Linked DNA regions of Blastochloris viridis. The protein of the gene in region 1 interacts with the protein of each later gene in a pairwise test. Links are inferred from orthologs where the notes say so. Each region holds a gene or a part of one and is shown in the gene's direction. Other genes may lie near its edges. The genes, in order: BVIR_RS16075 and def.

Region 1 (10,994 bases):
TGGTTCCGCTGGCCTGCCGTCTGCGGCAACCTGAACCGGCCGGTATTGCCCCCGCGGCCCAAGCCCGCCGCGGTGGGGTGGCGTTGCGGCTAAGACCAAGAGATGCAGCATGAGTACGACCATATCGGCTTCGCGCAAGATCCTCGTCGTCGATGACGACGACGACCTGCGAACGGCGCTGGTCGAACAGCTCGACCTGCACGAGGAGTTCGAGACCGCCTTCGCCGACACCGCCCAGGGCGGCATCCAGGCCGCCAAGGCCGGCCAGATCGACCTCGTCATCATGGACGTCGGCCTGCCGGACCTCGATGGCCGCGAGGCGGTGCGGCTGCTGCGCAAGTCCGGCTTCAAGTCGCCGATCATCATGCTGACCGGGCACGACGCCGATTCGGACACCATTTTGGGCCTGGAGGCCGGCGCCAACGATTACGTCGTCAAGCCGTTCCGCTTTGCCGTGCTGCTCGCCCGCATCCGCGCCCAGCTTCGCCAGCACGACGCCAGCGAGGACGCGGTGTTCGCCGTCGGCCCCTACAGCTTCAAGCCCAGCCAAAAGCTGCTGATCAACGCCAAGGGCTCCAAGATCCGGTTGACCGAGAAGGAAACCGCCATCCTGCGCTACCTCTACCGCGCCTCTCAGCAGCCGGTGGCGCGCGACGTGTTGCTGTCGGAGGTGTGGGGTTACAATTCCGGCGTCACCACCCATACTCTGGAAACCCACATCTATCGCCTGCGCCAGAAGATCGAGAAGGATCCGGGCAATGCCCAGCTGCTGGTGACCGAAGGCGGCGGCTACAAGCTGGTTCCCTGACGGATTTTCAGCCTACCCCGGTTGCCAATGAACGATTGGAAACTCAAATACTTCGTGCGTTTTTTGGCCCGATGACGTCAGATCGGACAGCGCTTTTGAGAGGTCGGCAGGCCGATGGCTCTCGATGACGACGTTGCGTTGCTGGAACGCGTGGCCGTGCTGCAGGTGCTCGGCCGCGACGCTCTGCGCATTCTCGCCATCGGCGCCGAGGCCCGGCGGCTGAAGGCCGGCGACACCTTGTTTCGCGAAGGCGAGGACGCCGACGCCGCGTACGTGGTGGCCTCCGGCACGGTGGCGCTGAAGAACGTGCTCCACACCGACCGCGCCGAGGTGCTGGCCGGCCCCGGCGCGATGATCGGCGAGACCGCGCTAATCACCGAGGTGCGCCGCCCGGCCACCGCGGTCGGCCGCAACGACGCCACCTTGCTGCGCATTCCCCGCCACACCTTCCTGCGCATGCTGGAGGGTTACCCTGCGGCGGCCGAACAGCTGCAGGCGCTGCTGGCCCGGCGCCTCGCCGATACCATCGCTGAGCTCGACCGCGTCCGCCGCCGCCTCGACGTCAGCGACCGCGCATCCTGAGCGGCGGCGCTGTCGGCAGATCGCCGCGTCTCGGCTAGACTGCCGGCCATGGCTCGAATCGCACCCTGTCTCGCCCTTGCCGCCGTCGCCGCGGCGACGCCCGCCCTCGCCGTCGGTCCGGTCGACGGCCCGCCGCTGCCGACCGCCTGCGTCGACAGCGTCAAGGCCGAGGCCCGCACCAAGGGCGTGCCGGAAGCGGTGCTGGAGCGCGCCTTCCGCGGCCTCCTCACCGACGCCTCGGTGGTCGGCTTCCTGCAGAACCAGCCGGAGTTCCGCACCCCGGCCTGGGACTATGTCGCCGCCCTGGTCGACGACGAGAAGATCACTGAGGGCAAGCGCCTCCTGCGCGAGCACGCCGCCCTGCTGGCGCGGCTTGAGGCAAGGTACGGCGTCGACGCCGCCACCATCGTCGCGGTGTGGGGCATCGAGAGCGACTACGGCAAGACGGTGGGGTTGCGCCACGTGGTGCGCTCGCTGGCGACGCTGGCCTGCACCGCGCCGCGCCGGCGCGACTATTTCCGCACCGAGCTGATCGCGGCGCTGCGCGTCGCCGCCACCGGCGAGATCCCCTATGAGGCACTGTACGGCTCGTGGGCCGGCGCGTTCGGCGGGCCGCAGCTGATGCCGACCGTGTTTTTCCGCGTCGCGGTCGACGGCGATGGCGACGGCAAGCGCGACGTCGCCCGCTCGGTGCCGGACGTGCTGGCCTCAATCGCCAATTTCGTGCGCATCAATGGCTGGCAGGCCGGGCTGCCGTGGGGGGTGGAGGTCGCGCTGCCCGATGCCGTCACCGAGAGCGAGACCGGGCGGCTCAACCGCAAGCCGGTCGCGGCGTGGGCAGCGGCCGGTGTGCGGCGGGTCGACGGCCGGGCGTTGGGCGGCAGCCTCGCCACGGATGCCCCGGCGGCGATCATCCTGCCGGCCGGGCGGCGCGGCCCGGCCTTCCTGGTCACCCGCAATTTCGAGGCGTTTTACCGCTACAACCCCACCATCGTTTACGCCCTTTCGATCGGCCACCTCGCCGACCGGCTGCGCGGCGGCAGCCCGATCACGACGCCGTGGCCGACCACTGAGCGCCCGCTCGACCGCGCCGGCCGCCGCGAGCTGCAGACGCTGCTGATGCGCTCGGGCTTCGACATCGGCGGCGTCGCCGACGGCGTGATCGGGCGCCAGACCGTGGCCGCCATCCGCACGGTGCAGCAGAGGAACGGCCTGCCGGTCACTGGCCGCGCCACCGCCGATGTTCTTGAGGCGCTCCGGCGCGGACGCTGAGCATGGTACGCAAAAGCGGGATCGGAACGCGGTGTGACCCGCCGCCCGCGCTGATACTTGCGGCCCGCCCCGCGAGCTTCTAGAGGAATCGTCTCATTCTCGTCGTCCCGGCCGAGGCGGAGCCGAGAGCCGGGACCGCAAGCAGACATTTGACCTGCTGACGATCCCGGCTCTCCGCTCGGAGATGTCCTCGCTCCGGCCGGGATGACGATCTCCTTCAGCCCGACCTGCGAGAGAACCATGCCTTCGTTCAAGCTCCTGCTTCTGCCCGGCGACGGGATCGGCCCCGAGGTGATGGCGGAGGTGAAGCGCCTCCTGGTGTGGTTCGAAAAGCGCGGCGTCGCCGCCTTCAATTATGACGAGCGGCTGGTCGGCGGCTCATCCTATGACGCCGACGGCGTCGCCATCACCGACGCCACCATGGAGCTGGCGCACGCGTCCGACGCCGTGCTGTTCGGCGCGGTCGGCGGGCCGAAATGGGACGGCGTGCCCTATGACGCCCGTCCGGAGGCGGGCCTGTTGCGCCTTCGCAAGGATCTCGGCCTGTTCGCCAACCTGCGCCCGGCGATCTGCTACCCGGCGCTGGCCGATGCATCGTCGCTGAAGCGCGAGCTGGTCGAGGGCCTCGACATCATGATCGTGCGCGAGCTCACCGGCGGGGTCTATTTCGGCGAACCCAAGACCATCACCGACCTCGGCGGTGGCCAGAAGCGCGCCATCGATTCCCAGGTCTACGACACCTTCGAGATCGAGCGCATCGCCCGCGTCGCCTTCGACCTCGCCAAGAAGCGCCGGAACAAGGTGACCTCGACCGAGAAGCGCAACGTCATGAAGTCGGGCCTGTTGTGGAACCAGGTGGTGACCGAGGTCCACCGCCGCGAATTCCCAGAGGTCGAGCTGGAGCACCAGCTGGCCGACGCCTGCGGCATGCAGCTGGTGCGCCGGCCCAAGCAATTCGACGTCATCGTCTGCGACAATCTGTTCGGCGACATGTTGTCCGACATCGCCGCGATGCTGACCGGCTCGCTCGGCATGCTGCCGTCGGCCTCGCTCGGTGAAGCGGACCCCGTCACCGGCAAGCGCAAGGCGATGTACGAGCCGGTGCACGGCTCCGCCCCCGACATCGCCGGCAAGGGCATCGCCAACCCGCTGGCGATGATCGGCTCGCTCGGCATGGCGCTGCGCTATTCGTTTGGGCTCGGCGAGGCGGCGGATCTGCTCGACACCGCCACCGCCAACGTGCTGGCGAAAGGCCTGCGCACCGGCGACATCGCCGCGCCGGGTCAGGCCACCATCGGCACGACGGCGATGGGCGACGCCATCCTGGCCGAGCTCGACGCGCTGTCGGGCTGACCGCGGCCGGGCGTCAGGCCCCAACGCCACCGGGACGCGCCCAAGGCGTGGCCGCTGGCGGGCTCCGCCACCTCGAAGCTGCTGAGGCGCCCTCGCCGGGCGCCTCTTGCTCCCTCAAAGTGGGAAGACGACGCCATCAACGCAAAACGGCCGGGCGCGTGCCCGGCCGTTTGATATCGAAATCCGAAAGAGACCTGCCCGAACGCCCGTTCAGAACGGCAGCGGCCGGGTGCCGCCCAGCTCGAACGGCTGCGGCAGGTTGAAGCGGCCGCCGTCGCCGCCCGGTCCGGTCATGGTCTCGGCCGGCACGCCGGAGCGAAAGCGCAGATCGACGGCGTAATCGGCGGCATTGAGCGCCGGATAATTGGTGCCCGGATAGAGATAGGACTGCTTGGGCGTGACGGTGAGACGCGAGGGCGACCGCCGCGTCTGGGCGTCGGCCACACTCGGCAAAACGGTGGCCGCCGCAAACGCGAGCGCCACGGTGGAAACGACAAGACCGGCGAGCCGCATGACACCCTCGAAAACCTGAATCGAGCTTAGGATAGAGGGGTTAACAAACCTCCGCCAGAGCGGATGTGCCCCACCCCGGCGTTCCCGAGCCGCCGTTGCAAGACGGCAACGCGGCGAGCGACGGCGCGGTTCCCTCGGCAGGCCGCAGCGGACCCCCGGCCGGCAATCCCCAAACGGAACCTCGAACCGTCTGCCGCGTTGCGCGACAGGATGAGTTCCGGGGAACCCCCGAGGAGGCCCTATGTACAAGGCCGGCAAATGGTTCGACGCCCTGTTCGAAGACATGCCCGAGCGCGGACAGGTGATCTGGCTGGACTGGCAGGTTCGTGCGAACCGGCCGCCGCGGGCGGTGGCGCCGGCCGAGGAACGCGGCCGGCTGGTGCCGTTCGCCACCTTCGTCGCGCACGCCCAGGCCCGGCGCCGCCAGCGCGCCCGGCTCCGCACCCCGGCCTGAGGCCGCCCGGCACACCGCAACGATCGCAGATTTCCGTGAAATCATCGATTTCATGGATGAAAGTTTGCGAGCTTCAACGGCCCCTGCGTCAGCATCGGGGGCCGTTGGTACGAGACGCCGCGGCGCGGCAGACGAACGGGTGCTGCCGCAGCCGCCCGCCGGGTGGTTCGGAGCACCGGTGCCGGAATGTTCCACCCTCGACCGTGTTGTGTCCGTCCGCCTTCTGCAATAGAAGCCGGGAATCCCAGGTTGCCGCAGGTATTCCTGCGGCCCGGGATCTTCGCCGGAGAGTCAAGGATGGGTTACTCGGTCGCAGTCGTCGGGGCCACGGGCAATGTGGGCCGCGAAATGCTGGCGATTCTCGCCGAGCGGGGCTTCCCCGCCGACGAGGTGGTGGCGCTCGCCTCGCGCCGCAGCATGGGCGTCGAGGTGTCCTACGGCGACAAGACGCTCAAGGTGAAGGCGCTCGAGAATTTCGACTTCACCGGCACTGACATCTGCCTGATGTCGGCCGGCGGCACGGTGTCGAAGGAATGGTCGCCCCGGATCGGCGCCCAGGGCTGCGTGGTGATCGACAATTCCTCGACCTGGCGCACCGACCCCGACGTGCCGCTGATCGTGCCGGAGGTGAACGCCGACGCCGTCGCCGGCTTCACCAAGAAGAACATCATCGCCAATCCCAATTGCTCGACCGCGCAGCTCGTGGTCGCGCTGAAGCCGCTGCACGACGCCTTCACCATCAAGCGGGTGGTGGTGGCGACCTATCAGTCGGTGTCGGGTGCCGGCAAGGACGCCATGGACGAGCTGTTCTCCCAGACCCGCGCGGTGTTCACCGCCTCGGAGATGGAGACCAAAAAATTCCCAAAGCGCATCGCCTTCAACCTCATTCCCCAGATCGACGTCTTCATGGAGGACGGCTCGACCAAGGAAGAGTGGAAGATGATGGTCGAGACCAAGAAGATTCTCGACCCCAAGATCAAGCTCACCGCCACCTGCGTGCGGGTGCCGGTGTTCGTGTCGCACTCGGAGGCGGTCAACGTCGAGTTCGAGCAGCCGGTGACGGCGGACGAAGCGCGCGCCCTCCTGGCGCGGGCGCCGGGCTGCCTCGTCATCGATAAGCACGAACCCGGCGGCTACATCACCCCGGTCGAGGCCACCGGCGAGGATGCCACCTACATCTCGCGCATCCGCGAGGACAGCACGGTCGACAACGGCCTGTCGTTCTGGTGCGTGTCGGACAATCTGCGCAAGGGCGCCGCCCTCAACTCGGTGCAGATCGCCGAGCTCCTGGTCAACCGCAAGCTGATCTCGCCGAAGAAGCAGGCGGCGTAAGGCCGCGCGAATTTCGGTTCCGGACTTGATGCATCAAACGGGCGGGCTTCGGTCCGCCCGTTTTGTTTGAAGGAGGAGGCACGAATGCGCCTGATCAAGTGGGCGTTTCGTCTGCCGCACCCGCTGTGGCCTGGCTTGATGCCCCCACCCGCCCTCGCCCGTGGATAGCGGGGGCGCTCAGCCGCCGTCGACGTCGACCGCCTCGGCGCGGAACGGGTTGCGCGTTCCCATCGGAACGAAACGGTCGGTGGCCGGGTCGAGCCGCTCCAACATGCCGGTGGCGATGGCGAAATAGGCGCCGTGCAGAAACAGCCGGCCGGTCTTCACCCGGTCACGCACCCACGGAAACGTCATCAGATTGGCCAACGACTGGCGGACGCCGCTGCGCTCCAGCCGTGTCACCGCCTCATCGGGCAAATCCGTCGCCGGCATGATGCCCTCGGCGGCGGCCGCCGGCTCCAGGATCGCCATCCAATGGCCGATGAAGTCGCTGGCGCTAAGGTCGGTGTGGCGGCGGGCGTAGGACATCACGCCGCCGCAGCTGGCGTGGCCGAGCACGACGATGTGTTCGACCTTGAGGCCGAGCACGGCATATTCCAGCGCCGAGGAGGCGGCGTGGTGGCCGCCCGGCTCGTAGGGCGGCACCAGATTGGCGACGTTGCGCACGGTAAACAGCTCGCCCGGCATGGCATCGAAGATGACGGTCGGCGAAACACGCGAGTCGCAGCAGGCAATCACCATCAGCTTGGGCGACTGCCCTTTCGCCAGCACCTCGTATTGCTCGCGCTGCTCGGCATAGCGCCGATCGAGAAACGACTGGTAGCCGGCGATCAGGCGTTCGGGAAAGGCAGCGTGGGTCATGGCAAGTCCGCTTGTCGCGTCGGGGCAAGGCGTGGTCCAAGGCGCCACCCGTCATGGACGTAAATGGGCCGGTTTGGCAACCGTTCGGCCCCGCCGTCGTCATTGACAGTTACCGCCGCCGTTCCGAGATGTTGTTTCGCGCCGGCTGTGGTATGACGCGGCACCCAAGACAGATCCCATGACAACACACATTGATACTTGCGCGGCCGCCGGCGCCGCCCCCGAAGCCGTCATTCCCGCCCCGATCACCGCGGCGAAGCCCTCGATTGCCGGGCTCGGACGCGGTCGCCTCGCCAAGGCGCTGTTCGAGATCGGCGTGCCCGAGCGCGAGCTGCGCATGCGGGTGCAGCAGCTGTGGGGCTGGATCTATGAGCGCGGCGTCGCCGATTTCGACGCCATGACCAATGTCGGCAAGGCGCTGCGCGCCAACCTCGCCGCCCACTACACGCTGGCCCGCCCCGAGGTGGTGACCGAGCTGGTGTCGGCCGACGGCACCCGCAAATGGCTGCTGCGGCTCCCGCCCCAGCACCCCGGCGACCAGCCGCACGACATCGAGACGGTCTACATCCCCGAGCCCGGCCGCGGCACGCTCTGCCTGTCCTCGCAGGTCGGTTGCACCATGACCTGCGCGTTCTGCCACACCGGCACCCAGATGCTGGTGCGCAACCTGACCGAAGACGAGATCGTCGGCCAGATGCTGGTGGCGCGCGACCGGCTCGGCGACTGGCCGGGCAACGCCGCGCCCGACGGCGCCATCGTGCCGACCGACGGCGGCCGCTTCATCACCAACGTGGTGATGATGGGGATGGGCGAGCCGCTGTTCAATTTCGAGGCGGTCAAGCGCGCCCTTCTCACCATCGGCGACGGCGACGGCCTCTCGCTCGGCAAGCGCCGCATGACCCTCTCCACCTCGGGCGTGGTGCCGATGATCCCGCGCGCTGGCGCCGAGATCGACTGCATGCTGGCGATTTCGCTGCACGCGGTGCGCGATGATCTGCGCGACGTGCTGGTGCCGCTGAACCGCAAATACCCGATCAAGGAGCTGCTGGCCGCCTGCCGCGACTATCCTGGCCTGTCGAACGCGCGGCGCATCACCTTCGAATACGTGATGCTGAAGGACGTCAACGATTCCGCCGCCGACGCCCGCGAGCTGGTGCGGCTGCTCAAGGGCATCCCGGCCAAGATCAACCTGATCCCGTTCAACCCCTGGCCCGGCACCACCTACGAGTGCTCGGACTGGACCAGCATCGAGCGCTTCTCCGAAGTCGTGTTCGACGCCGGCTACGCCAGCCCGGTGCGCGCGCCGCGCGGCCGCGACATCTTCGCCGCCTGCGGCCAGCTCAAGAGCGAGACCGCGCGGCTGTCGCACCAAGAGCGCGACGCGCTGCGCGCCATGGCATTGGCTGAATGAGCGTGCTCTGGCGCCTCATCGTCATCCTGTTCGGGTTAACGCTGGCGGCCGGCGCCGGGCTGGTGTTTCTCACCGCCTCGTTTGCCTCGACCGAGTTCGGCGACGCCGGGCCCGAGGCGTTCGCCCAGTTCGCGCTGTTCGCCTGGCTGATCACCTTCTTCAGCGCCGAGCAGGGCATCGACCCGCTGCAGCTGCTCGGCATGGTGATCGCGGCCGCGGTGGTGGCGCCGGTGGCGATGCCCGGCGCGCTGGTGGCGATTCTCACCGAGGCGTTCGGCTGGCGCTCGCTGACGCTGCACATGACCGCCAACGCCGCGCTGGGCGCGGTGGTGGGCGCGCTGGTCGGGCTCTACGATCTGATGGCGGTCGAGGGGGTCGGCGCCGCCCCGGTCGAGACCCGCGCGGTGCTGATGATGGCGGCGACCGGCGGCGTGGTCGGCTTCATCTATTGGCTGATTGCCGGCCGCAACGCCTCCGGCTTCCTGGTCGCCCCGGTCAGCTCCCGACCGTCCGGGCGGTGATCAGCTTCAGCGCGAACGCGCCCATCACCCCGGCGAACAGATAGTCGATGGTCCGCATCACCGCCGGCGAGGCCCGCAGCCAGCCGGCGATGCGGTCGGCCGCCAGCACCATCAGCGTGCAGGACGGCGCCGCCAGCGCGATGAAATAGAGCCCGAGGAAGCCGAGCCGGCCGGCGGCGGCGGGATCGTCCGCCGCCACGAATTGCGGCAGGAACGTCACGAAGAACAAGATGACCTTGGGGTTGAGCAGGTTGACGCCGAGCCCGCTGGCATAGAGCCGGGCGGTGCTCAGCCGCGCCGGCGCCGGCTCGAGCGTGAGGCCGCCGCGATGGCGCAGCGCCTGGAAGGCCAGCCACACCAGATAGGCGGCGCCGGCGAACTTCAGCACGTCAAACGCCGCCGGCGAGGCTGCCAACAGCGCCGAAAGCCCGAGCGCCGCCAGCGCCGAATGGACCAGGATGCCGCTCAGCGCCCCAGCCAAGGTGGCAAGGCCGGCGAGCCGGCCCTGCGCCACCGTGCGCGACAGGAACAGCGCCATGTCCGGCCCCGGCGTGACGATCAGCACGCCGCAGGCCAGCGTGAAGGCGGCAAGGACGTCGGGCGCGGGTACGGCGAGCATGGCAACCTCCGGCCACTGTTCTAATCCGCGCCGGCGCGTTCGACCAAGGGCGCGCCACGCGGCCCTCCCCTGCCGGCAGCGCCGGGGTTAAACTGCCGGCCCATCCGCCGGAGCCCCGCCATGAAAGCCCTGCTGTCGACAAGGGTCGGCCCGCCCGACGCGCTCGAACTCACCGACGTCGCCGAGCCGGTCGCCGGCCCCGGCGAGGCGGTGGTCGAGGTCCGCGCCGTCGCGCTCAATTTCTTCGACACGCTGATCATCCAGGACCGCTACCAGCAGCGGCCGCCGCGTCCGTTCGCGCCCGGCGGCGAATGCGCCGGGGTGGTGGCCGCGGTCGGCCCCGGCGTCACGGAGGTGCGGCCCGGCGACCGCGTCGGCGCCTATCTCGGCTGGGGCTGCGCCCAGGACAAGGTGGTGGCCCGGGCCGCGCGGCTGGTGCGGCTGCCCGATCAACTGTCGTTCGAGCGGGCGGCGGCGACAATCGTCACCTACGGCACCACGCTGCACGCGCTGGAGGACCGCGCCCGGCTGAAGCCGGGCGAGACGCTGGCGGTGCTCGGCGCCTCCGGCGGGGTCGGCGCCGCCGCCATCGAGATCGGCAAGCTGATGGGGGCGCGGGTGATCGCCTGCGCCTCCTCGGCGGAGAAGCTGGCATTCTGCCGCGCGCTCGGCGCCGACGACGGCCTCGACTACACCGCGCAGAACCTCAAGGCGGGCCTGCGTGCCCTGACCCGCGGCGCCGGCGTCGACGTGGTCTATGACGCGGTCGGCGGGCCGTATTCGGAGCCGGCGCTGCGCGCCACCGCCTTCGCCGGCCGGTTCCTGGTGATCGGCTTCGCCGCCGGCGACATTGCCAGAATCCCGCTCAATCTCGTGCTGCTCGGCGGCCGCGACGTCCTCGGCGTCAGCCTCGGCGGCTGGGCCGAGCGCCACCCCGACGCCTTCCGCGCCGCGCTAAGCCGGTTGTTCGGCTGGGCCGCCGACGGAACGCTGACGGTGCCGATCGACGCCACCTACCCCCTGGCGGAGGCGGCGCGGGCACTGGAGGCCATCGCCACCCGCCGCGTCCGCGGCAAGGTGGTGCTGACGGTGTGAACCGGTAGTCGCGAGATCCCTTCGCGTCACCGGAAGGCGGGCGTTCCTGCGCCCTGCGCGCCGACGTTTCGGCGCCGAATCGGACGAGCTGCGACCGCGGTGCCGGGCAGATCGCCTTGGTTTTTCAGGGAATTTCCGCCTGAAATCGACGAAACGGGGGCGAATCGATCGCC
Region 2 (11,125 bases), 290 kb from region 1 along the record:
CGACCTCGACCTTGCGGGCGCTGGCCAGGCCGACCGCGGTGTGCGGATCGAGCAGGTAGCCCGCCCGCCGCCAGGTCTCGCCGATGGTCGCCGCCACCTCGGCCTCGTCGGCCCGCGCGGCGCGGAACAAGCGCCGGATATTGACCAGGGTTCCGAGGTCGAGCGCGAAGCTGCCGCAATTGGCGAGGTCGGCCATCTGCCGGCGCACCGCGCCGGCGTCGCGGCCCCCGGCATCGAACAGCAGCCGCTCGAAGTTCGACGACACCTGGATGTCCATCGACGGCGAGGTGGTCGGCGTCACCTGGCGCGGCTGGTAGGCGCCGCTCTCCAGGGTGCGGGCCAGGATGTCGTTGACGTTGGTGGCGACGATCAGGCTCTCGACCGGCAGGCCGAGCTTGGCGGCCACATAGCCGGCGAACACGTCGCCGAAATTGCCGGTCGGCACCGCGAAGGCGAGCTTGCGCGCCGGCGCGCCCAGCGCCACCGCGCTGGTGACGTAGTAGACGATCTGGGCGAGCAGGCGCGCCCAGTTGATGGAGTTGACGCCGGACAGCCGCACCGTGTCGCGGAAGGCGTGGTCGTTGAACAGCGCCTTGAGGATGGCCTGGCAGTCGTCGAACGTGCCGTCGATTGCCACCGCGTGGATGTTGGCGTCCGGCGGCGTGGTCATCATCCGGCGCTGGACGTCGGAGACGCGGCCGTTGGGGAACAGCATCACCACGTCGACGCGGTCGCGGCCCCGGAACGCCTCGATGGCGGCGCCGCCGGTGTCGCCGGAGGTGGCGCCGACGATGGTGGCGCGCTCGTCGCGCTGGTCGAGAACGTAATCCATCAGCCGGCCGAGCAGCTGCATGGCGACGTCCTTGAACGCCAGGGTCGGGCCGTGGAACAGCTCCAGCACCCATTCGCGCTCGGTGAGCTGAACCAGCGGGCACACCGCGGGGTGGTGGAAGCCGGCATAAGCCTCCTCGACCATGCGGTCGAACGCCTGGGCCGGGATCGACTCGGCCACGAACGGCCGCATCACCGCCTTTGCGACGTCGGCGTAGCGGCGGCCGGCAAAGCCGGCGAAGGTTTCCGCCTCGAAGGCGGGCCAGTCGGCGGGAACATAGAGCCCGCCGTCGCGGGCAAGGCCGGTGAGCAGGGCATCGGCAAAGCCGAGCGCCGGAGCCTCGCCCCGGGTCGAGACATAGAGCATGAACGGTGTTCCGTGTTTGGCCGGGACCCTAGAGGGCGCGCGGGGCGGCGGCAAGCCGAACGGCCGGCCGAACCGCGGCGGCGGCCATTCCGCAGCGTTGGCCGGGCTGGTCGATCCGGCGCCGCCGCGGCGGCAGCTGGCCTCGGCGAGGGCGGCCGAATCGCGGGCGCTGCGCGAAGCCCCTTGTTCTTGACACGATTTTTGGGCGATGTGGCGTTGACGTGGCAGAGTGATCAGCGCCGCCGGCCTCCGATTCGCGCCGGCGCCGAAGGCGTTGAGGATGGCGAGGCGTTGAAGATGGCGAGACTGTGGAGCGTGGGAGCGGTTGCCGTCGCGGCGTTGGCCGCGCTGGTCGGACCGGCGGCTGCCCAGGGCGTGGTCAAGTCGGTGCATGGCGACTGGCAGGTGCGCTGCGATACCCCGCCGGGCTCGCAGGGCGAGCAGTGCGCGCTGGTCCAGAGCGTCACCGCCGAGGACCGGCCCAATGTCGGCCTCACCGTCATCGTGCTCAAGACCGCCGACCAGAAGGCGCGGCTGATGCGGGTGCTGGCGCCGCTCGGCGTGCTGTTGCCCTCCGGCCTCGGCCTGCGCATCGACGACGCCGACATCGGCCGCGCCGGCTTCGTGCGCTGCCTGCCCAATGGCTGCGTCGCCGAGGTGGTGATGGACGAAAAGCTGCTGGGCCAGCTCAAGGTCGGCAAGCAGGCCACCTTCATCATCTTCCAGACCCCGGAAGAGGGCATCGGCATTCCGATGCAGCTCAACGGCTTCGGCCCTGGCTTCGAGAAGCTGCCCTGAGGCTCCGCCGCGACGGTGGTCCGCCGCCACCCGCCGTGGCAGCGGCCGGCGGGGCGTCTTAATCCTTTGGCGTCGCGGATCATGGGTCCCCTTTCCTCGCATCGCTTCGCGATGCTCGCCGGGGACGACGCATCGAGGGTGTCGTGGGCGCGGCCGGAAAACTTGGCCAGAAAACTTGGCGGTGAAACCACCTCCGGTCATCCCCGGCGAGCGCGGCGTCAGCCGCGCGAGGGAAGGGGACCCATGATCCGCGGCAGGAACACGCGATACGGTTTCCGGATGATCCCTTCGGGCTCCCGGAAACAAGCTCGCCGAAAACCCCTTTGCGAATAAGGGTTTTCCGGCGATCGGAATACGGTTCTCCGACCTGATCGGCCGGAAACCGTATGAGGCGCACGGCTGGCGATCGCCCGAACTGGCAATCGCCTGGTGGCGGCCCTATCTTCCGGGCAACAGCCGGAGCCCGCCCATGACCGCGTCGTCCTCGCTCTCCCTCCTGGCCCGCGCCGGGCTCGACCCGGCCGCAGCCCTGCGCCTCACCGCCCACGCCCTCGATGGCGCCGACGATGGCGAGCTGTTCCTGGAGTATTGCCAGAGCGAGGCTCTGGTGTTCGACAACGGCCGGCTGAAGACGGCGAGCTACGACACCTCGCAGGGCTTCGGCCTGCGCGCGGTCAAGGGCGAGGCCGCCGGCTACGCCCACGCCTCCGACATCTCCGAGGCGGCGCTGGCCCGCGCCGCCGACGCGGTGCGGGCGGTGGCCTCCGGCCATCGCGGCACGCTGGCGCTGGCGCCGGAGCGCACCAACGTGCGGCTCTATGGCGACGACAACCCGCTGGGTGCCCCGGCGTTCGAGGTCAAGACTGCGCTGCTGGCCGAGATCGACGCCTATGCGCGCAGTCGCGAGCCGCGGCTCAAGCAGGTGTCGGCCTCGCTGGCCGGCTCCTGGCAGGTGGTCGAGATCGTGCGGCCGGACGGCGAGATCGTCCGCGACGTGCGGCCGCTGGTGCGGCTGTCGGTCAATGTGGTGGCCGAGCACGGCGGCCGGATGGAAACCGGCAGCTACGGCCTCGGCGGCCGCGAAGGCTTCGCCCGCATCATCGCGCCGGAGACCTGGCAGGCGGCGGTGGACGAGGCCATTCGCCAGGCGCTGGTGAATCTTGAGGCGGTGCCGGCGCCGGCCGGCGAGCTCGACGTGGTGCTGGGCGCCGGCTGGCCCGGCATCATGCTGCACGAGTCGGTCGGCCACGGCCTGGAAGGCGACTTCAACCGCAAGAAATCCTCCGCTTTCGCCGGGCTGCTCGGACAGCAGGTCGCGGCGCGTGGCGTGACAGTGGTCGACGACGGCACCATTCCCGGCCGGCGCGGCTCGCTCACCGTCGATGACGAGGGCACCCCCGCCCACCGCACCGTGCTGATCGAGGACGGCATCCTGGTCGGCTACATGCAGGACCGCCAGAACGCCCGGCTGATGGGCATGACGCCGACCGGCAACGGCCGGCGCGAGAGCCACGCCCACGTGCCGCTGCCGCGCATGACCAACACGGTGATGATGGGCGGCGACCGCAGCCCCGAGGAGATCATCGCCTCGGTCAGGAACGGCATCTATGCGGTGGCGTTCGGCGGTGGCCAGGTCGACATCACCTCCGGCAAGTACGTCTTCAACTGCACCGAGGCCTATCGCATCGAGAACGGCAAGGTCGGCGCGCCGCTGAAAGGCGCCATGCTGATCGGCAACGGCCCCTCCGACCTTCACCGCGTCACCATGATCGGCAACGACCTGGAGCTCGACCCCGGCATCGGTACCTGCGGCAAAGCGGGCCAGGGGGTGCCGGTCGGCGTCGGCCAGCCGACCCTGCGCATGGACAAGATCACCGTCGGCGGCACCGCCGGGTGAAGCTTGATGCCTGGGTCCCCTTCCCGACCGCCTGACGGCGGTCGCCGGGGACGACCGCGAGGTGGTTCGCAGCCATGTTCGGCGGTGAAGGTCCGTGGTCGGATTTTCGAGCTGCGGCGGCGACAGCTCGGCCGGTCGTCCCCGGCGAGCCCGCGCAGCGGGCGAGGGACGGGGACCCAGGGACCACGCTACAACCAAATCCGCTCCTCACTTCAGTGTGACCATCCGTCCCGAATCGGGACACGGGTTTTCGTTCCCCTGTCCGCATTGTGGTCACGAGCCTTGGCCAAGAAGGACGCGCGCGGCGGACGCCGCACGATTCGTACCGCGCAAGCCTGATGCGGCCTGCGAAATCCGGCCTGATCGGCCGGATTTCGTATGCCATCGCAGACCCCTTGGAGGACGGATGCACGCCGACGGCTTTGGCCTGTTCGAGCAGGTGTTGGTGTTGCTGGGCGCCGCGGTGCTGGCGGTGCCGCTGGCCAAGCGCGCCCGCCTCGGTTCGATTGTCGGCTACCTCCTTGCCGGGGTGGCGATCGGTCCGCAGGCGCTCGGGCTGTTCCACGATCCCGGCACCGTCTCCCACCTCGCCGAACTCGGCATCGTGTTCTTCCTGTTCCTGATCGGGCTGGAGATGAAGCCGTCGCGGCTGTGGAAGATGCGCGGCGACATTCTCGGCCTCGGCGGCGCCCAGATGCTGATCACCGGCGCCACCCTGATGTGCGTGCCGCTGGCATTCGGCCGGCCGTTCGATGCCGCGCTGGTGGCGGGGCTCGGCCTGGCGCTGTCGTCCACCGCCATCTTGATGCAGATCCTGGAGGAGCGCGGCGAGGTGCGCTCGGCCCACGGCCGCCGGGCGTTCGCGGTCGCCATCTTCCAGGATGTGGTGATCGTGCCGATCCTGGCGCTGGTGGCGTTCCTGTCGCCGCATCCGGCGGCGGCGGGCGAGCCGTTCTGGCTGTCGGCGGTGAAGATCATCAGTGCCATCGCCGCGGTGGTGGTGATCGGCCGCTATCTGCTCAACCCGATGTTCCGGGCGCTGGCGCGCTCGGGCGCCCGCGAGATCATGACCGCGGCGGCGCTGCTGGTGGTGCTGGGCTCGGCGACGCTGATGATGCTGGCCGGGCTTTCGATGGCGATGGGGGCGTTCCTGGCCGGGGTGTTCCTGGCCGAATCCAACTTCCGCCACCAGATCGAGGCCGACGTCGAGCCGTTCCGTGGCATCCTGATGGGGCTGTTCTTCCTGTCGGTCGGCATGGCGCTCGACCTCAACGTCATCGCCGAATCCTATTGGCGCATCGGGCTGGCGCTGGCCATGCTGGTGCTGCTCAAAGCCACCACCATGTACGTCATCATGCGGCTGTTCCGGCACGATCGCGAGGAGGCGGTGCGGGTGGCGCTTTTGATGGCGCAGTCCGGCGAACTCGGCTTCGTCGTCTACGCCGCCGCGGTTTCGGCCGGGGTGATCGGGCCCGACCACGCCTCGATCCTGGTGGCGATGGTGGTGATGTCGATGGCGGTGAACCCCTTCCTCTACCGCCTGGCGCCGCTGCTCACCCGGCGGGCGCCGACCCCGATCGTCGAGGACTTCTCCGACGCCCGCGGCTCGGTGCTGGTGATCGGGTTCGGCCGGTTCGGCCAGGTCGCCTCGCAGTGCCTGCTCACCAACGGCTACGACGTCACCATCATCGACAACGACGCCGAGATGGTGCAGTCGGCCGGCCGCTTCGGCTTCAAGGTCTATTACGGCGACGGCACAAGGCTCGACGTGCTGCGCGCCGCCGGCGGCGACCGGGTGCGGCTGGTGGCGGTATGCGTCGACGACCGCGACGATACCGACCGCATCGTCGACATCGTGCGCGCGGCCTTCCCGGTGTGCCGGCTCTATGTCCGCGCCTATGACCGCGGCCACAGCCTCGAACTCCTGGCCAAGGGCGTCGATTTCGAGGTGCGCGAGACCTACGAATCGGCCATCGCCTTCGGCCGCGGCCTCCTGGTCGGGCTCGGCGCCGACGACATCGTCGCCGACGAAGTGGTGGCGGACGTGCGCCGGCGGGATGCCGAGCGGCTGGTGCTGCAGCAGGCCCAGGGCTTCAATGCCGGGGCGCACCTTCTGCACTATCGCCGCAGCCCGGTGCCCGAGCCGCTGCTGCAGCCCGGCAAGACCGGCCGCGCCCTCAACCCGGAGGCCGAGGACGCGCTCACCGGCGAGACCGAATACTCCGGCTGAGGCGATTTTTGGTTGATCCCTTCGGGATCAAAGCAACGACCTCGCCGAAAACGCGCTGATCGGAAATGGGCTTTTCGGCGGTAGGAGTTCGAAACGCCGGCCTGATCGGCCGGGTTTGGGATCAGGTGGCCGGGGCGGACGGGCAAGGGCAAAGAACGCGGGCACTGTCGGCGCGCCATTGGTCGCATCTGCAACCGCAGGCGGCGCGCGAAGCCGGTGCGGTCGCGCCGCCGCCGCATAGACCATCGCCGCCGGCGGCAGGTTTTTGCACCGCAACACCGGCAGGATGCGACCAGGACAGAACAAAAGAGGAACAATCTGACCAAAAGAGAGGCCGGCACGATGTCTGGTGACAGACCGGTGCCGGCCTCTGAGTCTCGGGAAGACCACGGTGCAACTCGACGACGGACAGCCGGATGCGAACCAAGGTCCGCGGGGCTGCCCCATCGTCGTGTCAACCAGGCGGGCGGATATGACCATGGCGATGTGCGCTGCACATTGACCTGAATCAGACAACCGATAAGCAGGATTACCGACACGCAAAGCGTGTAATTCTGCGGTCGAACCCGGACTGCCGTTGCGGCCGCGTTGACCGGCCCGGTCGGTTACCCTATGTCGCGGTTATGGCCATCCGTGATATTTTGACAGTGCCCGATCCCAGACTGCGCGAGATTTCCGAGAAGGTCGCGGTGGTCGATGATGAGGTTCGGCGGCTCGTCGACGACATGTTTGAAACCATGTACGCCGCTCCGGGCATCGGGCTGGCGGCGATCCAGATCGGCGCGCCCCGTCGCATCGTGACCATCGACACCGCCCGCAAGGGCGAAGACAAGCGTCCGATGGTGTTCATCAACCCGGAAGTGGTGTGGTCCTCGGAGGACAGGCGCTCCCATGAGGAGGGCTGTCTGTCGATCCCGGATTATTACGAGCCGGTCGAGCGGCCGGACCGGGTGCGGGTGCGCTGGCTCGACCGCGACGGCAACGCGCAGGAGGCGGAGTTTTCCGGCCTGCTGTCGACCTGCCTTCAGCACGAGATAGACCACCTCAATGGCGGCCTGTTCATCGACTACCTGTCGCGCCTGAAGCGCGAGCGGGTGATGAAGAAGTTCACCAAGCTGGCGCGCCGCGCCGCCGAGTGAGTCGAAGTCGTTTTTCGGCAACCCGCGGCCGGCGGCGAGGCGTTACCGATGTTACCCTGTCGACGGTAGCTGGCCGCAGGTGTCGTTTCGCGCGAACGTTCTCTCGAGCCACGCCGCTGGCCACCCTGAAAACCCCGGTGGGGGATTTCGACGGCCCAGCCTCAGAACGCGCAGCCCTCGGCAGGAACTCGGGTCAGTCCGCCAAGGTGGAACGGTTGGCGTGGAGCTGAAGGTTGCTACGCAATTCGGCGATCGCGTCGTCGATCTCCTGGCGCTGCTTCTCCAGTACGGCGATCTGCTGCAGTACCTTGTCCTGCGACAACGCGAGGTTCTCGCCCTCGTCGCGGCCTTCGTGCGCCGCGACCATCGCCTTGATCTCGGTGAGGGTGAAGCCGAACCGCTTGCCCTTGAGGATCAGCACCAGTCGATTGCGGTCGGTACGGCTGTAAAGGCGGGTCAGGCCCTCGCGCTTGGGACTGAGCAGGCCCTTATCCTCGTAAAATCGGAGAGCCCGCAGTGTCACGCCGAACTCGCGGGAAAGATCGCCGATTGTAAAGTATTCCGAACGATTCGAGTTTGCAGGATCGGAGCCGATGGCCCGAACTGCAGTGTCGATCATGGCGATTCCACTTTCTTTCATCATTGTCCCAACTCGTATTTTATTTGAGGGATCCTCGTTCCTTCAGGTTATTCCTGTCGGCTGAGGGCGGCGCCATTCTTGTTCAGGGATGATTGAGGTTCGCGTCGGCCTCACGGAGTCGCAGTGCGAGCGGAGATCCCATTCGGATCGTCGGTGGATTCCGCTGCAATGGAAAACCTCGTGATTGGGCGAAAAACCGAGTCATTAGTTAGACTAATTTAAAACAAGTGGCGATCCCAGCCCGAAGGCCGATTGCCGCTGGGGACGATACCGTACTTCCGCACCGTCCGGGATGGTGAAGCTGTTAACCCGACGTTTACCCTGACGAGAAAAAGTGAATCGGGAAGCAAAGCGCCCGCGCGCCGCTGCTGATTCAGGGGCTGGCGGCCCCTTCGGCGGTGCCTGCAATCGCCCGACAGGTTCGGCCATGACACAAAGCGGATCGTGGAGCAGACGCAGCCAAGCCCCGGAGCCGGGCTCGGGGCTGCCAGCCGACGCACTGGAGGCGGCGCGCTCCGCCGCGGCGCGCGAAGGCGTGCCGGTGGAACGCTGGCTCGAACGCACCATCCTGGCGCGGACCGGCGCGGCGACGGCGCGCAGCCAGCCGCCCGCCGCGGCTGGCGAGAGCCAGCGCCCCCCCGACCCGGCCGCGCGCGGCACCGAGGACCTTTCCGCCGCGCTGGGCGAAGTCACCCGCCGGCTCAACGCCCTGCTGGGCGAGGTCGCCACCGCCCCGCCGCGGTCGCCGGCGTCGTCGGCGCAGCTGCGCGATACCGTCGCTAGGCTCGGCAGCCGGCTCGACGTGCTGACGGCCGAAGCGCGGGGCAGCCAGGGTGGCGGGCAGGGCGTCCCGTCCGCTCCCGGTCGCCGGCTCGACGACCTTGCCAGCTCGCTCGAAGGCATGGTCGAGCGCTTGAGCGCCCCGGCCGACCCGCGGTCCGGCCGCCGGCCCGGGGTCGACGCCGCGGTCGCCGAGATCAACGCCCGCCAGCGCATGCTCGACGCCCCGCCTGCCGCCGCCGCCCCGCCGCCGCCGCCGCGTCCGGGCCGGCTGGAAGCCGATGCCTTGTTCAATCTGCGCTGCGATATCGCCGATCTCGGCCGCGCCGTCGCCGATCTCGCGCCGCGTCACGCGGTCGAGGCGCTCGACGCCTCGGTGCGTGCGCTGGAGAGCCGGGTCGAGGCCAACGCCCCGCCGCCGATCGATATCGCCCAGCTCAACGAACTGACACGGATGCTGGTCGAGGTGCGCGAAAGCGTGCGCGACCTGCACGCCGACGACGGCCTTGCCGGGCTCACCGCCGACGTGCGGGGGCTGCACCAGCGCTTCGACGCGCTCGACCAGATGCGGCTGGAGCCGGCGGTGCTGCAGCACCTCACCAGCCAGGTCGCGGAGCTGCGCACCACGCTGGCGCAGCCGGCGCGGATGCCGGACGAATTCGCCCACGAGCTGGACCAGCTCGCCGGCAAGGTCGACCGCATTGGCGGCGTGCTCGACGATGCCGCCGCGGCGGTCGACATGATGGGCGCGCTCGAGCGCAAGCTCGACCGCCTCGCCGAGACCATGGTCGCCACCGCCGTCCCGGTGGGCAACCGCATCGACGACGCCGCGCTGATCGAGATCCGCGACCGGCTCGACCGCCTGCACACCGCGCTCCAGACCACAGCGCGCGACGCGCCGCTGGCGCTCGAGCACAAGCTCGACCAACTGGCCGAGGCTATTGCCGCCAACGCGGTGTCGCACCGCAGCCAGGGTGACGCCGCCGCCTTCGCCGAGATCCGCGACCGGCTCGACCGCCTGCAGACCGCGCTCGAGACCACCGCCCGCAACGCGCCGGTGGCGATCGAGCGCTCGATCCTGCTGCTGGTCGACAAGCTCGACCGCATCCAGTCGCTGGTCGCCGCCGGCGCTGATCCCGGCTCGGATTTCGACGCGCTCGGCGCGCGGCTCGACCGCATCGTCGAGCAGCTCGACCGCTCCGACGGCCGCTTCGGCCAGCTCGAGGCGATCGAACGCGGCCTCAACGACCTGTTCGTCCACCTGGAGGAAACCCGCTTCAGCGCCATCGACGCCGCGCGTGCTGCCGCCCGCGACCTTGGCGCAGCACCGGTCGAAGACCTGCTGCGCGATGTGTCGGACCTGCGCGCCGCCCAGCGCATCGCCGAGCTCAAGACCCACGACACCCTCGAATCGGTCCACAGCACCCTGGAGCGGGTGATCGACCGGCTGGCGACGCTGGAAGACGATCTGGTCTCACGGCCCGTGCCGGAGCCTGTCGCACCGGCCGCACTGCCGCCCCAGGCCGCGACGGTGCCGCCGCCGGCCCCGGCTGCGACGGTGGCGCTGCCGCCGGCCGAGTCGGCGCCCGCGCTGCCGCCCGACCATCCGCTCGAGCCTGGCTCGCGCACCCCGATCGTGCGCGCCGGCGCGCCGCTGCCGCCAAGTCGCGGCCAGGCACCTCAGGCCGCGCCGTCGCCGCAGGTCTTGCCTGCCGCAACGGCCAAGCCGGCGTCCGAGCCGAGCGCCAAGGCCAGCTTCATCGCCGCCGCACGCCGTGCCGCCCAGCAGGCTGCCGCAGACAGCGTCGGGCCTTCGGCGGCGACGGATGACGTTGCCGCGCCAGTCGGGCTGCGGGCTGCGGTCGCTCGCCACCGCACCTTGATCCTGGCCGGCCTGGTGTTGTTGGCCGCGGCCGCCACGGCGCCGCTGGTGCTGCCGAAGCTGCTGCCCGGTACGCCGAACCCGCCCGCCGTTGCGCCGGTGGTGCCGGTCCCCGAGCCCAATCCCTCCACCGTGCCGGGGCCGCAGTCGCGGCTGTCGCCGGCGGACCCGGTGATCGCCCGCGCGCCCTCGTCCGGCCTGTTGTCGCCGGAGTCGACGGCGGCAACGCCGGCACCGGCGTTCAGCGCCGCCGGGATTCCACAGGCGGAGCCCGACACCACCGCCGCGTTGGCGCTGAACGCTGCGTCCGGTGCACCGACCACCAAGCGCGACACCGATCTGCCGGCCGCGATCGGGCCGCTGGGGCTGCGCGACGCCGCCCTCGGCGGCGATCCGGCGGCGATGTTCGAGGTCGCAACCCGCTTTGCCGAGGGCCACGGCGTTCCGCAGAACTATGCCACCGCAGCGCGCTGGTACGAGCACGCCGCGCAGCAGGGCTCGATGCCGGCAGCCTACCGCTTGGGCAGCCTGTATGAGAAGGGTGAGGGCGTGGCGAAGAAC

The links.
Region 2: the proteins of BVIR_RS16075 (region 1) and def interact in binary tests that used the Escherichia coli proteins (3 or more experiments, as listed by UniProt). The link is inferred for Blastochloris viridis from one-to-one orthologs.

The regions. Positions count from the first base shown.
Region 1 is NZ_CP012946.1:3,697,448-3,708,441, reverse strand. What follows is about bases 4,499-7,296. They hold BVIR_RS16075 (aspartate-semialdehyde dehydrogenase), read left to right. Parts: upstream 4,499-5,279; coding sequence 5,280-6,314; downstream 6,315-7,296. Other genes in these bases: BVIR_RS16070 (carbonic anhydrase), read right to left, coding at 6,492-7,175; BVIR_RS16080 (hypothetical protein), read left to right, coding at 4,770-4,982; BVIR_RS16085 (hypothetical protein), read right to left, coding at 4,499-4,528. Outside these bases: BVIR_RS16105 (response regulator transcription factor), read left to right, coding at 110-808; BVIR_RS16100 (cyclic nucleotide-binding domain-containing protein), read left to right, coding at 923-1,390; BVIR_RS16095 (lytic murein transglycosylase), read left to right, coding at 1,439-2,662; leuB (3-isopropylmalate dehydrogenase), read left to right, coding at 2,903-4,015; more of BVIR_RS16085, read right to left, coding at 4,226-4,498; dual-specificity RNA methyltransferase RlmN, read left to right, coding at 7,354-8,586; BVIR_RS16060 (hypothetical protein), read left to right, coding at 8,583-9,107; BVIR_RS16055 (LysE family translocator), read right to left, coding at 9,082-9,726; BVIR_RS16050 (NADPH:quinone oxidoreductase family protein), read left to right, coding at 9,847-10,821.
Region 2 is NZ_CP012946.1:3,412,663-3,423,787, reverse strand. The notes cover bases 5,576-8,504. They hold def (peptide deformylase), read left to right. Parts: upstream 5,576-6,746; coding sequence 6,747-7,262; downstream 7,263-8,504. Other genes in these bases: BVIR_RS14850 (SEL1-like repeat protein), read left to right, coding at 8,330-8,504; BVIR_RS14855 (MerR family transcriptional regulator), read right to left, coding at 7,456-7,881; BVIR_RS14865 (monovalent cation:proton antiporter-2 (CPA2) family protein), read left to right, coding at 5,576-6,123. Also shown: thrC (threonine synthase), read right to left, coding at 1-1,198; BVIR_RS14875 (invasion associated locus B family protein), read left to right, coding at 1,496-1,996; metalloprotease TldD, read left to right, coding at 2,466-3,893; more of BVIR_RS14865, read left to right, coding at 4,300-5,575; more of BVIR_RS14850, read left to right, coding at 8,505-11,125. UniProt on the Escherichia coli protein: Removes the formyl group from the N-terminal Met of newly synthesized proteins. Requires at least a dipeptide for an efficient rate of reaction. N-terminal L-methionine is a prerequisite for activity but the enzyme has broad specificity at other positions.